2 regions of the Paenibacillus sp. FSL R7-0026 genome follow, and region 1 is predicted to be linked to the other one. Evidence: riboswitches for the same ligand, from Rfam matches in the RefSeq annotation. Region 1 holds a riboswitch; the other holds the start of a gene.
What was found. Region 1 has a riboswitch for FMN ahead of MKY44_RS16005 (DMT family transporter). Riboswitches for the same ligand answer to the same signal wherever they lie in the genome.

Region 1 (7,726 bases):
TGCGGCAGCTACACCGGTCAGCACAAAAATCCCGGTACCAATAATAGCTCCTACGCCAAGTGTGGTTAAGTCCAACGGACCAAGTGCCCGTTTCAATGCACTGTTGTTATCGCCCCCGGTGGCAATTGGTTTTTTACGAAATAATGAAGATCGTTGTTCGTTCTCACGCATAGTCATGTTCCTCTCGTCATGAATCTTGAATGTGCAATATGTGCTGTGGATGTAGCAGAGATTGGATGGCTTCCCATCTGTTCTATGAAAAAGTCATTTGTTCTATCTTATCGATCACCTATAAAAAACCTATTGAATTCTACACGTTATCGCGTTGCTTGGTTAAATTTATTTTTAAAGATCACTTATTTTGTTCTTTTTTCGCGAAAATTATCATGATCTGTTGCACGTGGTTGAATATGAAAATCGATTTAAAACAAAACTGCGTATAATTTATATTATGCGTAGTTTTTATGAGCCTATTTTTCCGCAAAAAACATCTTATATACCTTGTTATCTGAAGTTGATAAAAAGAGAGCTCTTTTCGTCTTTTTCCGCTGTATCTTTCTCCCTTATCTTGTCTAATTGGACGATATGTAAGCATGTAAAAGAGCCACATATCATTATGCGGCTCTTTATTTCTTACTATAGGTTCACGAGAAAGCAATTCTCTCTGCATCTGACATCCGGTATTGGGATAACAAATAATCTTTGCTTTGCATCGCCGCATGACGAATTGCGTCCAGATCAACATTCAACAGCTTACCCTCTCGCTTCACGAGTCTACCTGCCACAAAGACCGTATCCACATTGGATGGATTGGCAAATTGCACAACAGCGCCGATTGGATCATGAACGGGGAACATATTCAGATCGGTGGTACGAATCATGATTAGATCCGCTTCCTTCCCTGGGGTCAACGTACCCACCTTCTGCTCCAATCCCAATGCTTGGGCACCAGCTGAAGTTGCAAATCTCAGCACTTGGCTGGACTGCAAGTTCAACTCACCAGGCATCTCACCCTGCTGCAGAAGTTGTTCATTAGCTCTGGATCGTTCAGCCTGAAGTGCAAACTTCATCTGCGAGAACATATCTCCGCCTGTGGACGTCACTACATCTACACCAAGTGTAGGGGTTCCCCCGTGTTCAAGAAAATAGCCGGTGGCCGGATATCCATGACCCATCATCATTTCAACCTCAGGTGTGACCGACAAGGAAGCACCGCTATCTGCCAGCATTTTGTATTCATCCATGCCCATCGTGTTACCGTGAACAATATTCACTCGTGGACTTAACAGTCCCGCTTCGTACATGTGACTAATGGAGCGATCCACAGATCCCCAACTGCCAAATCCGGCATGCATGGAACAGATGGCATCCAGCTCCTGTGCTAGTTCGATCTCTTTCACGGTTGTATCCCAATGACTGAATTCTGGACCGCGAATGGCCAGCCCATAAGTAAGTAATTGATCCCGTGATGAAAAATAACGTTCTTTGACTCTTCTCACATCATTATTCGAATACGTGAGTTGACTATCCCGATTCCAGTAGTCCGTCTCACCAGGTACTCCGTGAGCAAATACCGCCCGAATGCCAGCATCCTGAAGTCCACGAATCAGTTCATCCGTATGGTCAGGGGAATATGGCATGCTCCAATCCATTACTGTCGTCACTCCTGCGTTAAGCGCTTCCAAGGAACCGAGCAGGTTGGCAATATAACTATCTTGTGGGCGGAGCTTGCTTCCCATCGCACCATAATAGAGATTTTGCAAATAAACTGGTAGCGACCAGTTGGTTCCCGCTGTTTTGACAAGTGATTCCCACATATGCCGATGCGTGTCCACCAGCCCAGGCATAATAATCATCGATGAAGCATCAATGATCTCCGCATCCGGAATATCCAGGTCGGGCTGAACCGCCATGATCAGTGAATCCTGAATCAGAACGTCCGCCCTCTTATACTGTCCAATTTTAGCATCCATCGACAACACACAGCCATTTTTCAACAGATAACTTGTCCGCACAAGAAACATCTCCCATCTATTTTGGTTTGAAAGACGATCACATCCTGCTTACGAATCCGTACTGCTTCTGACTATTTTTTCGCTAGTATATATACATTATATAGTTATTGTTAGTATTTATCAATTTTGGAATTTGCGTTTCGCCCGAAATCTTCTAACCTTCATCAGATTGCCACACATCTTATCATCACAGTACTTCTGTGTTCTGCTTCGGGTATCATCATAGAACATCCAGCGACAATCCGAATTATCACAGATCCGAATCCTGCCCCCTTCTCCCTCCACCAAAGTCACAGCAAAATCAGCAGCTACTTCAGCCATAACCTGATGCCAATGAGCTTCTACTGCTACCAGTTGGAGTTTCAGTTCCTGATCAATTGTATTCAATTTTCTTATCACATGCCCTGCTTCCATAAAGCCATTCAACCATTGTTTTTCTATATCCGTTAATGATGCTCCAGAAGATAAGCGGGCTCCAAGAGCTATCAATTCATTCCTGAAATTTCTCATCGACAACTCATCTTCTGGAGATGCAGGAACAGAAGCGTTAAGTTGCCATCGTTCCAGAAAGTCTTGCTGCCAGCTCGCCTTCCCCAGTCTGTCCTCCGATCGATCTCCCCCACGCCAGTCGTGATAATCGCTGTTTACAAAATCGGTCCATAACCTGTCCATATATACCTCCGTTCAGTGTAACCATCTAATTATATAAAGAAGGTTACAACTCATCTTTGTTGTGTTATATTAAGTGTAACCTTATTAATCAGTTTTAGCTAGTTACATCACAAATCACAATTATTCGCAAGGAGGAATAAGCAATGACAAAAACAACAGCACTAGATGTGTTACTTATTCAAAAGGATGATACTTGGGATCAATGTAATTGGATTGTACCTTTGTCGAAATCCTTGGAGGGTCTTACAGCAGAACAAGCAGCCTGGATTCCACCCTCAGGGGGATTAAGCATCTGGCAGTTGGTTAACCATATGTATTATTACAACCATCGCTTATTGTGTCGCATGCAAGGTAAGGAGCCCACCCTTCCTGCTGTAGACTCCAATGAATACACATTTGGGAATCCTGGAGATGCAACGGACGCAGCTGGATGGAATACACTGCTACAGGCTACAACTCGATTAGCCCAACAGTTGCGAGATCAATTAGCTACACTACAAGAGTCTGATCTTGAAGCCTCATATATGGACTCCGAAGAGAAATGGGCACACGAACTGGCTCGCTGGGTACTCCATGATGCGTATCACGCAGGTCAGATCGTGCTCCTTCGCAGACAGCAAGGAAGCTGGAAAATCATTTTCTAAAAAAAATGCTTGAACTGCTAGCGCTTACAGGAATAAGATGAACTTATTAATGTTACAGCTTGTTCAACACACTATATAATTGAATAGGATCTTCGGGGTAGGGTGCAATTCCCAACCGGCGGTGATGTTCTTCGGAACCAGCCCGCGACTCGCTATTAGTTCTTAACGAAGGACATCTAGCGACTGACTTGGTGTGAATCCAAGGCCGACGGTACAGTCCGGATGAGAGAAGATCAACACATTGACATGCCGTTCACGGGAAGGCCTCTTTCCTGACGCATGTCCTTGGATGAGCCCCCGTTTATTTGGTTTATACCAAAACGGGGGCTTTTGTCGATTTTGCCAACTGAAGATTCCGTGTTCTGACGAAGGAGTCCTGAATATGGAAAAGACATCAGCAGCATCACCTGTTTACCGCAAGGAACGAAGTAATACCGGATTCTGGCTTGTAGTTCTCGGCGCCGCTTTATGGGGTGTCGACCCACTCTTCCGCATTATTTTGCTAAATACGATGACATCCACGCAGATTGTACTGGTGGAACACATCATCGTCAGTCTTATTGCCATTCCCGTACTGTGGAAATTTCGAGCTGATCTGAAAAACCTGCGTGCTCGCCACTGGATTGCCGTGATTTTTATTTCATGGGGAGGATCAGCACTCGCAACGGTATTGTTCACCATGGCACTAACACATAACGATCCGAATACGGTGCTTTTATTGCAAAAAATGCAACCACTCTTCGCTATCGTGCTGGCTAAACTGTTATTAAAAGAAACGTTACCACGCCGCTTCGGTGGATTGTTCTTCATTGCATTAGCAGGAACCTACCTGCTTACATTTGGCTTCACATTGCCATTAGGTAACTGGGACAACTGGATTCATGCTGGAAGCTTGTTATCCCTTGGGGCTGCTGCCTTATGGGGAGGTTCAACCGTTATGGGCCGATTGATGCTGGGGCAGGCGCGTTATGAAACGGTAACCTCCCTGCGCTTTGTCGTTGCTCTCCCGCTCCTGATCTTTATGACGTGGAACGAAGGTGCGGCATGGACATTTCCGTCCGGAACGGGTGAACAGACTGCTGTCATCCTCAACATTCTCGGTCAGGCATTGTTACCAGGTTTGCTCAGTCTTCTGTTGTATTACAAAGGTCTGTCGTCAACCAAAGCATCTGTTGCAACACTCGCAGAACTTAGCTTCCCGATGGCGGGTGTGTTGGTGAACTGGATTGCTTTCCGTACGCTGATCACATGGGAGCAGCTGCTTGGTTTTATCTTAATCTGGGTTGCCCTCTTTGCCATTTCCAAACAGCAGGAACGATCATCAACTGCGGCCGATGCGGCTCCGAAGCTGCGTACAGAGTAAGTGGATATATCTGAGGTTCACATATTAACAAATAGAAAAATAAAACCACTGCACATCAAATTAGATGAGCAGTGGTTTTTTTATTTCCATGACTCGATATTACTCGTTCATTTTCTCAATTAGCAATATGAACTATTAACCCTGTGCTTTATTTCTATATCGCAAAAGCAAATCCCCCTCTTTTCCCTCCAATCTCATAACGAATATGCATATCATTGCACTACGTCCCTTCAATGTTTTGTCTTTTGTCTAATCCGGTGGTACGATGACATATGGAATAAACAGATGAATTATATTCAGAGAGGAACGATCATGATGTCTTCATTCTCATATACCTCCTACGACGCCGTAGGTTTGGCTGAACTGATCCGATCCCGGGAAGTATCCCCGGTTGAAATGCTTGAAGCGGCGTTTGCACGCCTTGAAGAAGTGAATCCGCAACTTAATGCGGTTATTCGTACATATGAATCTCGCGCACGTGAGGAAGCCGGTTTGGTTCGCCCTGGAGAACAACCTTTTGCCGGGGTTCCCCTGCTCTTGAAAGATATTTCGCAATCCTTGGAAGGTGAATTTCTGACTTCAGGCTCCCGTTTGTTCAGCGAGCATCGTGCATTACGCAATTCCAATTTTGTCACTCGACTCCGTGATGCAGGCTTTATCTTCATAGGACATACCAATACGCCTGAATTTGGTTTGAAAAATATTACCGAGCCCCGTCTTCATGGTCCCACTCGCAATCCATGGAATATCAATCACTCCCCGGGTGGTTCAAGTGGGGGTGCCGCTGCCGCTGTAGCTTCGGGTATTGTTCCTCTTGCCGGAGCCAGTGACGGAGGAGGTTCGATTCGTATCCCAGCTTCCTTTAGCGGATTGTTTGGATTAAAGCCAACCCGCGGGCGCACACCTGTAGGACCGGGAGTTGGTCGTCAATGGCAAGGCGCATCGATTGATTTTGCCCTCTCTCGCTCGGTTCGGGACAGTGCTGCATTGCTTGATACGTTACAAGTCATTCAGCCCGAAGCTGCGTTCCATGCTCCACTCTTTCCAGGCAGTTACTTGGCTGATATGAGCTATCCACATCAACGCAAACTGAAAATTGCATACACAACGGATTCACCCGTGGGTACACCTGTCAGCGCAGAAGCCAAAGAGTCTATATACAAGCTCGTGCGCTGGTTGGAAGAACAAGGTCATCATGTTGAAGAAAAACTGAGTCCCGTCAACGGAGTTCGGTTGATGGAGAATTATTACATGATGAACAGTGGTGAGATGGCTGCGATGATCTCTTCCATGGAACGATCCATGGGCCGGGCTCTGACCTCCGATGATATGGAGATTGAATCTTGGGTTCTGGCTGAAGCAGGCAAAAAGGTGTCCGCTGCGGAATTTGTACATAGCTTAGCTGAATGGGATGTAGCTGCAGCCCAGATGTCCACTTTGTTCGAGCGTTATGACTTCTACGTCACACCTGTTAATGCTTTTCCTGCGCCTAAGATTGGTGAATTAACACCTCATGACGAACAGATCCGTAATCTGATGCGAATTAGTGAATTGGACAAGACCCAGCAGCAGCAACTCATCTATGAAATGTTTGAGCCAAGTCTTACGTATACACCGTTCACCCAGCTTGCAAATCTGACAGGCCAGCCTGCGATAAGTGTACCTCTGCATATGACACCTGAAGGTTTGCCAATGGGCGTTCAAGTGATGGCAACCAAGGGACGTGAAGATTGGTTATTACATCTGGCTGGACAGCTTGAACAATCAGAGCTTTGGATTGGAATGAGAGGTAATCCACTGTTCCCTGCATAAAGGCATATAATGTGGTTTGTGTTTAATTTCATCATTGGATGTTTCTGCCTGAGTAGAGTACGTCGCCATAACAGTGAATGAAAGCTTCATCTGCTCCGCATACTGAAAGCAAACAGTAGCGGAGGAATGTGACAGATGAATACAAATCAGCGCCATAAACAATCTTATCGTATCCCTGCCAAAACGGGATATGCCCTGAAAGTAAACAAGGGTTCTTTACTACGCATAACGGATCTGGAGGGACAGCAAGTCATTGATTTTGTGGCATACGATGCTACAGATGCTAACCATCGCTTGGACCCCGGCGTGACGATGGACGTATTGCGTACTTACCGAATTAAACCAGGACAGTTTGTGTATTCCAATCAATATCAACCATTACTCAAGATTGTTCGTGACACCGTTGGGGTACATGATTTCTTCAACTCTGCTTGTCGTCCAGAGATGTATGAGGTGTTATACGACAAAAAGGATCACGCGAGTTGTTATCACAATCTGAACACGGCACTGGAACCCTTCGGGATTCTACCACCCGATCAACACTATCCGTTTAACTTGTTTATGAAGTCCGTTGTAGACAGTGAAGGCAAGATTGATGTTGTAGCTCCCGACTCTCGTGCAGGAGATTATATCGAGATGGAGGCATTAATGGATCTCACAATTGGACTCTCTGCCTGTCCTTGTGAAGAAAGCTCATGCAACGGATACAACTGCACCCCAATTCAATTGGATGTGGAACTTTAACAGAATAACAAGGCCTTGACGCAGTATGAGATAAAAGTAGTTTGTTCTAATTCACTCCTTGCGGGAATACGATGACTTGTACCCATTTTCTGTGACGACTGGTACAATTCATCGAACCCGTTAAGGAGTGAACGTGTTTATGTCTGTACTGTTCAGTTATATCATTCTGGGAATATCATTGTCCGCTCCAATCGGTCCGATTAACGCCGCCCAACTCGACCGCGGAGCCCGCCACGGATTCATGCATGCCTGGATTCTAGGACTCGGCGCTATGTTTGCAGACTTGGTGTATATGCTGCTGATTTATTTTGGAGTTGCCCATTTTCTGGACACGCCGTTCATGCGCTCTTTTCTCTGGTCATTTGGCAGTTTTATTCTGATTTACACGGGAGTGGAAACGCTCTCGAAGCTGAAACAGGGCATTCAAGGTACATCTACTGCGGAAGCAACTGTTCGAAAATCTTTTATTTCCGGCT
Region 2 (7,726 bases), 420 kb from region 1:
CTGGCTAACTCCGGTTTCTACAATGGTCTTACATTCCACCGCGTTATCCCGGGCTTTGTAGCTCAAGGCGGATGCCCTAACGGTAGCGGTGCAGGTGGCCCAGGTTACACAATCAACTGTGAAATTAACCCGAACAAACATGAGCGCGGAACACTTGCTATGGCACATGCTGGCCGTAACACAGGTGGAAGCCAGTTCTACATCTGCTATCAACCGCAACCACATTTGGATGGACAACATACTGTATTTGGTAAAGTAACTAAAGGCATGGAGTTCGTGGACGCTTTAGAAGGTAAAGACAAAATGGAAACTGTTGAAGTTGTAGAAGCTTAATACCTTCACCTTAACTGGATCCAAACATGAAGTGCTTCTTTTATAGAAGCACTTTTTTTTCTTTTTTTTACATACTTGAAATCGATAATTAGAAAGGATGAATAAAACCTTGGATATGGTTACTCAGCTAAGCTTGTTGAAACAAATTTATAGTGAGCGCACGTTGTGGGATGAAGAACTGCAGGCATCGCGCCATGTCGTTCCGGATAGTCTATCCGTAAAGGATCGAGAAGCGCTTGAGGCAGCCGGGCATGAACCGAATCGATTTGTACGTCCGCAACATGATGAAACGATTACTGAGCTGAAAAAAGTTGCGAATCAATGGACGCTAAATGATGCAGCGCAGGCCTTTGTATCCTCTTTGTGGTCAGCACCCATGATCTGGCGCTCGTTGCTTACGGGCAAGCTTATTGCGAGCAGTATGCCAAGTCATGAACATACGCCATATCCATCTTCGAACACTTGCAAGATCTGCGGATTAAGTGTAGATCAAGCAACCGACACAACGCTGCAATGGTATTGGCGGATGACCAATGGAACCCCGTTGGACGGTGATCCTTTTGGATATGTGTTGGCACTTCGAGAGCTGGCTGCCGCGCAGGAGCTTCCAATACCCAATGAGTACGACCGCTGGACATTCCGTGCGGTGTTAACGGTGCTGCGCGAATTACCTCCCAAAACACGTTACAGCAAGGCAGCAGTAGCGCTCAAGAAGGAACGTCTTTTGCCTACACAGAAGGAATATGCCTACCGTGATTTGCTTGAGACGTTAGCTCTGATTGGCATATTGGATACGCCGGAACATCCTGGAATGATCACGGGATTCACCTCTTACATGCAGCGTGACGCACGCCCCAATGTGCGGGTTGAAGTGCAGGCCCCTCTGGCGTGGTGGGACTCATCTGTCGGAATTAATGAGAACAACCTGAACAAGATATTTCATGATTTTGATCTGAATAATATATCTCTTGCGGATAAGCCTGATGAGAGTCCAGCTGTAAAGGACACGATCTTAGGAGCATTGGAGAAGAAGAGAAGTGTTCGCGGAAAAGTACCAAAGGCATCTCCTGATGCAGGTACCGGGGAGGTACAGTCTGGAGATGTGTATGCTGTTCGGGTTCGGGAAGGTGTATGGGTGACGGTGTATTGTCATGAAGTCAGAGACAAGCGTGTCATCGTTGAATATTTGGATGGAGTCTTTCCAGAGATGCCGGGAAAAGCAGATTTGCATGGGACGTTTCGACCGAGAGCGAATGGACGCTGGAAATGCTCGGCTATTGCGATTGATTCCACAAGTTGGGTCAGAAGGGTGGCAAGAGAGTTCCCGCTTCCGACTTCGCCCCTGCAAGAACCTGATCGCACTCCATTCCATAATGCCAAAGAATTAAAGCATATGGCGAGCTGGTGTTTTCCTGATATGTAGAATGTTGCGATGGATGTGAAATGGGCCTCCAAGCAAAAACCGTGCCTCCTTGAGAGGAAGCGGTTTTTTGTTGTTTCTTAGCTTATTAAAAGTTAGTATGTGACAAAAAGGAACAAAAAACAATTGATTTTTTGGCATTAAAGTGCTAACATCCAAGTAATAACGAAAGCAATCCTTCAGGGCAGGGTGCAATTCCCTACCGGCGGTGATGCAGGAAGTGTAAGGACATATGTCCAGCACTCGATGCAAAGTCCGTGACCTGTCTGCCCTTGGCAGATGGCTGATCTGGTGTAATTCCAGAACCGACAGTATAGTCTGGATGGGAGAAGGAGAGGTGCAGACCTAACAGGTTTGCATTCAGCAGGAGTATTGCTGCACAGTCACGATTGGTAATGTCTTGCACTGTGCAGGGAAGATCCGGTTACGCCGGACAGTTCCATACATATGCCGCACTATAAAAGCTCTTTACCTGTAATTGATGTTCATTAAGGTATGTGTCTATTTTCACTTGCCCGAAATGAAGTTTTGGGCAAAGTGTTGGCGTGCTGTATCCATTTCACTCCTGCTGGTGACATTTGTCTCTCATCATCCCCATCGAACTGATTGTTCGACGGGGATTTTTTAATAAACAAGACTTTAAACCGCGGGGTGAACGGATTTGGAAATGATCAATGATGAATTTTATATGGCACTGGCATTGGATATGGCGGAACGAGCACAGGGACAGACGGGGATTAATCCGGTCGTTGGATGTGTAGTTGTGAAAGAGGGTCGTATTGTAGGCCTGGGAAGCCATCTGAAACGTGGAACCGGTCATGCAGAGGTGCATGCACTTAACATGGCAGGCAGTGATGCAGAAGGAAGTACGGTATACGTTACACTTGAGCCTTGTAGTCATTATGGCAAGACGCCACCTTGTAGTGAACGCCTGATTCATGAAAAGGTGAAACGTGTTGTGGTATGTTGTGAAGATCCAAATCCGCAAGTATCCGGCAGGGGCATCAGCATGCTTCGTCAACAAGGCATTGAAGTTGAAGTTGGCGTACTGCGTGAGCGTGGAAGACGCATGAATGAAAAATTCATTAAGTTTATTACAACGGGTCTACCTTTTGTGACACTGAAAACGGCTACTACTTTGGATGGCAAAATTGCTACTCGCAGCGGAGACAGCAAGTGGATCTCTAACGAGCCCGCTCGTGAGATTGTGCATGCCCTTCGTCATCGTCACCAGGGAATTATGGTTGGGGTCGACACAGTGATTGCCGATAATCCGGAACTTACAACCCGTTTGCAAGTCGAAGGCATTAGTCCAGTGCGCATTGTAGTGGATTCCAAGTTACGTCTTCCCGTAGGTGCCAAAATGGTTAAGGATGGTCTTGCTCCAACATGGGTGCTGACAACAGACGAAGCCAGTCCTGAAGCTGCTGAACGTTTGGAAGCCTACGGCGTCGAAATTATACGCTGTGGTCCTGGACCACGTGTGGATCTGTTAAACGGACTTAGCAAGTTGGGTGAGCGTGAGATTGGTTCAATTTTGCTTGAAGGTGGAGGCACCTTGAATGGAGCCATGCTGGAGGCACGGTTGGTTGATCGACTGCTCATGTTTATCGCTCCGAAGATTGTAGGCGGTTATGATACACCTGGAAGCTTCCGCTTCGAAGGTGTGGAACGTATGAATCAGGCGATTCAATTGAATCAGTTGGAGATCGAACAAGTTGGAGATAATATCAGCATTGGCGGTATTCCGGTGTGGCCTGAATAAATAAATGGATTTGAAAGTAGAAAGTTAGGTTCTTTATAACTTGAAAAAGGGAGGCGGCAGCATGTTTACCGGTTTGGTGGAAGAAGTCGGTCAGATCCGGCGTATTGGTCGGAAAGGCGAAGCGATGGTCCTGAATATCGGAGCTTCCGCCATCATGGACGATCTGAAGATTGGTGATAGTGTAGCAGTGAACGGCGTGTGCTTAACAGCAACAACGCTCGAAGGTGGAGGTTTTACCGCCGATGTAATGCCTGAAACCTATCGCCATACCAATCTCAGTCAGCTGCAATCTGGCAGTAAAGTTAATCTGGAGCGGGCCATGCAATCAGGCGGTCGTTTTGGGGGACATATCGTTCAGGGCCATGTTGATGGTACTGGAGTGATTGGCAGTATAACACGTGATCAGAATGCGATTGTGTTTGAGATCAAGCCTGATGATCACCAGTTGTTCAAATATCTGATCCCCAAAGGATCGGTTACACTGGATGGCATTAGTTTGACCGTTGTCCATACATCGGATACCGCATTCACGGTTTCCATTATCCCGCATACCATTGGTGAAACTGTACTAAATGTGAAAAAGACAGGGGATACCATTAATATCGAATGCGATATTTTGGGCAAATATGTGGATCATCTGCTCCAGTATGGGAGAGGGCATCGGGAGACGGGTGCTGGCAAGCCGCGCAGTATCAGTGAAGATTTTCTCTCCAATCACGGATTTGCATAAATAGAGAACAGAAATTAACTGGAGGTGGACCAATGTCAGAACAATCCATTCTGGACACAATAGAAGAAGCCATATATGATCTCATGCGTGGTAAACCCGTCATTGTTGTGGATGATGAAGATCGGGAGAATGAAGGCGATTTTATCGCTTTGGCCGAAAAGGCGACACCTGAAGTTATTAATTTCATGATTACTGAAGGTAGAGGTCTGGTCTGTGTTCCGATTACACAACAACGTGCGGACGAACTTAACCTTAAACCGATGGTTCAACAAAATACGGATTTCCATGGAACAGCCTTCACCGTTTCTGTGGACCACAAAGATACGACAACAGGTATTTCGGCACATGAACGCTCTATTACCGTGAAAGGTCTAATTGATCCTGAGGCGAAAGCCGGGGACTTCCGTAAGCCTGGTCACATGTTCCCGTTGATTGCAAAAGACGGCGGAGTACTTCGTCGTGCCGGACATACGGAAGCGGCTGTAGATCTTGCTATCATGTGTGGTTCCTACCCTGCCGGCGTTATTTGTGAAGTAATTAAGGAAGATGGCACGATGGCCAGACTTCCGGATCTGCAGGAGATTGCCCGCAAACATGATCTGAAGCTGATTAGTATTCAGGACATGATTCGTTACCGTAACGAAAAAGAGCAGCTGGTTCAACGTGAAGTGGCTGTGCGTATGCCGACGGACTTTGGTGAGTTTCAAGCGGTGGCTTATACAAACGCTGTGGACAATAAGGAACATGTGGCTTTGGTCAAAGGCGAAATTGATGGTTCGAAACCCGTACTTGTACGTGTGCACTCTGAATGTTTGACAGGTGATGTATTCCATTCGCATCGTTGTGACTGTGGTCCGCAGTTTGATGCGGCACTCAAACAGATTCACGAGGAAGGCAATGGCGTACTGCTCTATATGAGACAGGAAGGTCGGGGTATCGGGCTGATCAACAAGCTCAAAGCCTATAAGCTGCAAGAGGAAGGTATGGATACTGTTGATGCAAACCTGAGTTTGGGTTTTGCTGCCGACTTGCGTGATTACGGAATTGGCGCTCAAATTCTGAAAGACCTTGGGGTTCGTCAGATCAGACTGCTAACTAACAACCCTCGTAAAATTAAAGGTCTTGAAGGGTATGGACTTGAAGTCGTAGAGCGTGTCGCGATCCAGATGGAGGAGAACGAGGACAATACGGTTTATCTTCATACCAAGCAAGCCAAGCTGGGGCATATGCTCAAGTTTGATGATATCGAGCAAAACGAACAGTAAATATATTTTAGATGAATAACGTTCACCATGTAATTTATGGAAGAGATTAATTAGGATTTCCGGTACTTACATTACATTATACCGTTAGGGAGATGACTTGAATGCCACAATTTTTTGAAGGACATTTAGTATCAGAAGGATCACGATATGGAGTTGTCGTTGGACGTTTCAACGAATTCATTACCAGTAAATTGCTTAGCGCAGCGCTCGATGCATTCAAACGTCACGGCGTGCAGGATGATGAAGTGGATGTAGCCTGGGTTCCAGGTGCGTTCGAAATCCCTTTGATTGCGCAGAAAATGGCGGAGAGCGGCAAGTATGATGCGGTGATTACCTTGGGAACTGTCATTCGTGGATCCACTACGCATTACGATTATGTGTGCAACGAGATGGCTAAAGGGGTAGCAGCAATCAACCTGAAAACTGGCGTGCCTACGATCTTTGGACTGGTTACAACAGAAAATATTGAACAAGCGATTGAACGTGCCGGAACCAAAGCGGGTAACAAAGGTTGGGATGCAGCTACGGCGGCAATTGAGATGGCAAACTTGACGAAACAGCTAAAATAGTGCTTATTTAATAGTAGTGCCCTGCTTTGCGCAGACGAACACGGGAAACCGGATTCGGACGGCTTAGCAGGGTTTTGTATTTTTCTGGCGGGAGGATTCGTCTAGTGACGGTAGTTACATACAAACTGGAGACTTTTGAAGGGCCTTTGGATCTGCTGCTTCATTTGATTGATAAGGCTGAAATTCATATCCAGGATATTCCCATCAGCGATATTACCGATCAATACATGGCGTACCTGCATTCAATGCAGGAACTGGAACTGGATATTACGAGTGAATTTCTGGTCATGGCAGCAACATTGCTGTCGATCAAGAGCAAACTTTTACTGCCTAAACCACCGGTAATTGAGGACTTCGAGGATTATGATTTTATGGAAGAAGAAGATTATGATCCACGTGCAGAGCTGATTGCACGTCTGATAGAATATCGCAAGTACAAGGGAATTGCGCGTCATCTTCATGAACGGGAGTGGGAACGCAGCCTTATATTTTCCAAAGAGCCCGAGGATCTGCGCCCCTATATGCCCGTAGAAGCCCAATCGAACCCGGTTGAGGGTTTACACACCTCTGACCTGATTGCAGCCTTTCAGAAGGCGCTACGCAAGGCTGAGAAGCGCACAACTGTAACCCGAATCAAACGGGATGAGATTTCGGTTAAGGACCGGATACGGGATGTCATCGGCGCTTTGGAAAGTATGGGGCCGGGAGGCAGACTGTTATTCTCCAAGTTGATGGACGAGCATATCTATCGCCATGAGATTGTTGTCACTTTTCTGGCGGTGCTGGAACTGATGAAGATGAAGCAGATTGTCTGTTATCAGGAACGGATGTTTGAGGATATCGTTATGGAGTGGAGAGGGGAAACAAAGAATCATGGATTTTCCGAAATTGAAATCGATTATTGAAGGCCTGCTGTTTTTGTCCGGAGAAGAAGGTCTGAGTATCAAACAAATCGCCGAGATCGTCGACCAGCGAGTGGAGCTTGTAACGGACGCGATTGAGGAGATGATTCATGAATTTTCACAGCAGGGACGAGGGGTACAGATTCTCAAAATTGCTGGGGTAGTTCAGCTGGGAACCTTGCCTGAGCACGCTGTATATTTTGAGAAACTGGCATACTCTCCTGCACGCACATCCTTATCCCAAGCGGCTCTGGAGACGCTGGCCATTGTGGCGTATCGTCAGCCGATTACACGGGTAGAGATTGAGGAAATCCGCGGTGTAAAATCGGAGCGAGCCATCCATACGCTTGTGAATAAGGATCTGATTATTGAAGTGGGACGAGCCGAGGCAATCGGACGACCAATTCTGTACGGAACGACCAAGTCATTCCTGGATTATTTCGGTTTGGCTTCAATTAAAGACCTTCCGGAACCAGGCTTGTTCGAAGATTCGGAGAACCTGGAGGAAGAGACACAACTGTTATTCAACAAACTGGATTTGCAACAACTGGAACCGGAAAGTGCTGATCCGGCGGATGACCTAAGTCATATCGACAACGAAGATGATAATACGGATTCTTTACTCTAATTGAAAGTTCATATTAACCGACACCCAAAGTGGGGTCGGTTTTTTTGTGCATTATTTTTAGATAAATGGTGAATAGAACAGTTTCCAAACAAATATGAAATGGGATTTTTAGGT

Region 2: another riboswitch for FMN. It lies ahead of ribD (bifunctional diaminohydroxyphosphoribosylaminopyrimidine deaminase/5-amino-6-(5-phosphoribosylamino)uracil reductase RibD); the one in region 1 lies ahead of MKY44_RS16005 (DMT family transporter).

What each region holds. Positions count from the first base shown of each region.
Region 1 covers NZ_JBBORG010000001.1:3,634,399-3,642,124, forward strand. The annotation lists gene MKY44_RS15985 (amino acid permease) at 1-171, opposite strand, end outside; gene MKY44_RS15990 (amidohydrolase family protein) at 645-2,015, opposite strand; gene MKY44_RS15995 (CGNR zinc finger domain-containing protein) at 2,136-2,687, opposite strand; gene MKY44_RS16000 (DinB family protein) at 2,831-3,331, shown strand; FMN riboswitch at 3,416-3,569, shown strand; gene MKY44_RS16005 (DMT family transporter) at 3,714-4,694, shown strand; gene MKY44_RS16010 (amidase) at 5,010-6,506, shown strand; gene MKY44_RS16015 (DUF1989 domain-containing protein) at 6,642-7,250, shown strand; gene MKY44_RS16020 (LysE family translocator) at 7,390-7,726, shown strand, end outside.
Region 2 covers NZ_JBBORG010000001.1:4,052,625-4,060,350, reverse strand. The annotation lists gene MKY44_RS17895 (peptidylprolyl isomerase) at 1-333, shown strand, start outside; gene MKY44_RS17890 (hypothetical protein) at 449-1,756, shown strand; FMN riboswitch at 1,925-2,091, shown strand; gene ribD (bifunctional diaminohydroxyphosphoribosylaminopyrimidine deaminase/5-amino-6-(5-phosphoribosylamino)uracil reductase RibD) at 2,415-3,518, shown strand; gene ribE (riboflavin synthase) at 3,580-4,248, shown strand; gene MKY44_RS17875 (bifunctional 3,4-dihydroxy-2-butanone-4-phosphate synthase/GTP cyclohydrolase II) at 4,281-5,513, shown strand; gene ribH (6,7-dimethyl-8-ribityllumazine synthase) at 5,615-6,082, shown strand; gene MKY44_RS17865 (segregation and condensation protein A) at 6,187-6,987, shown strand; gene scpB (SMC-Scp complex subunit ScpB) at 6,956-7,612, shown strand.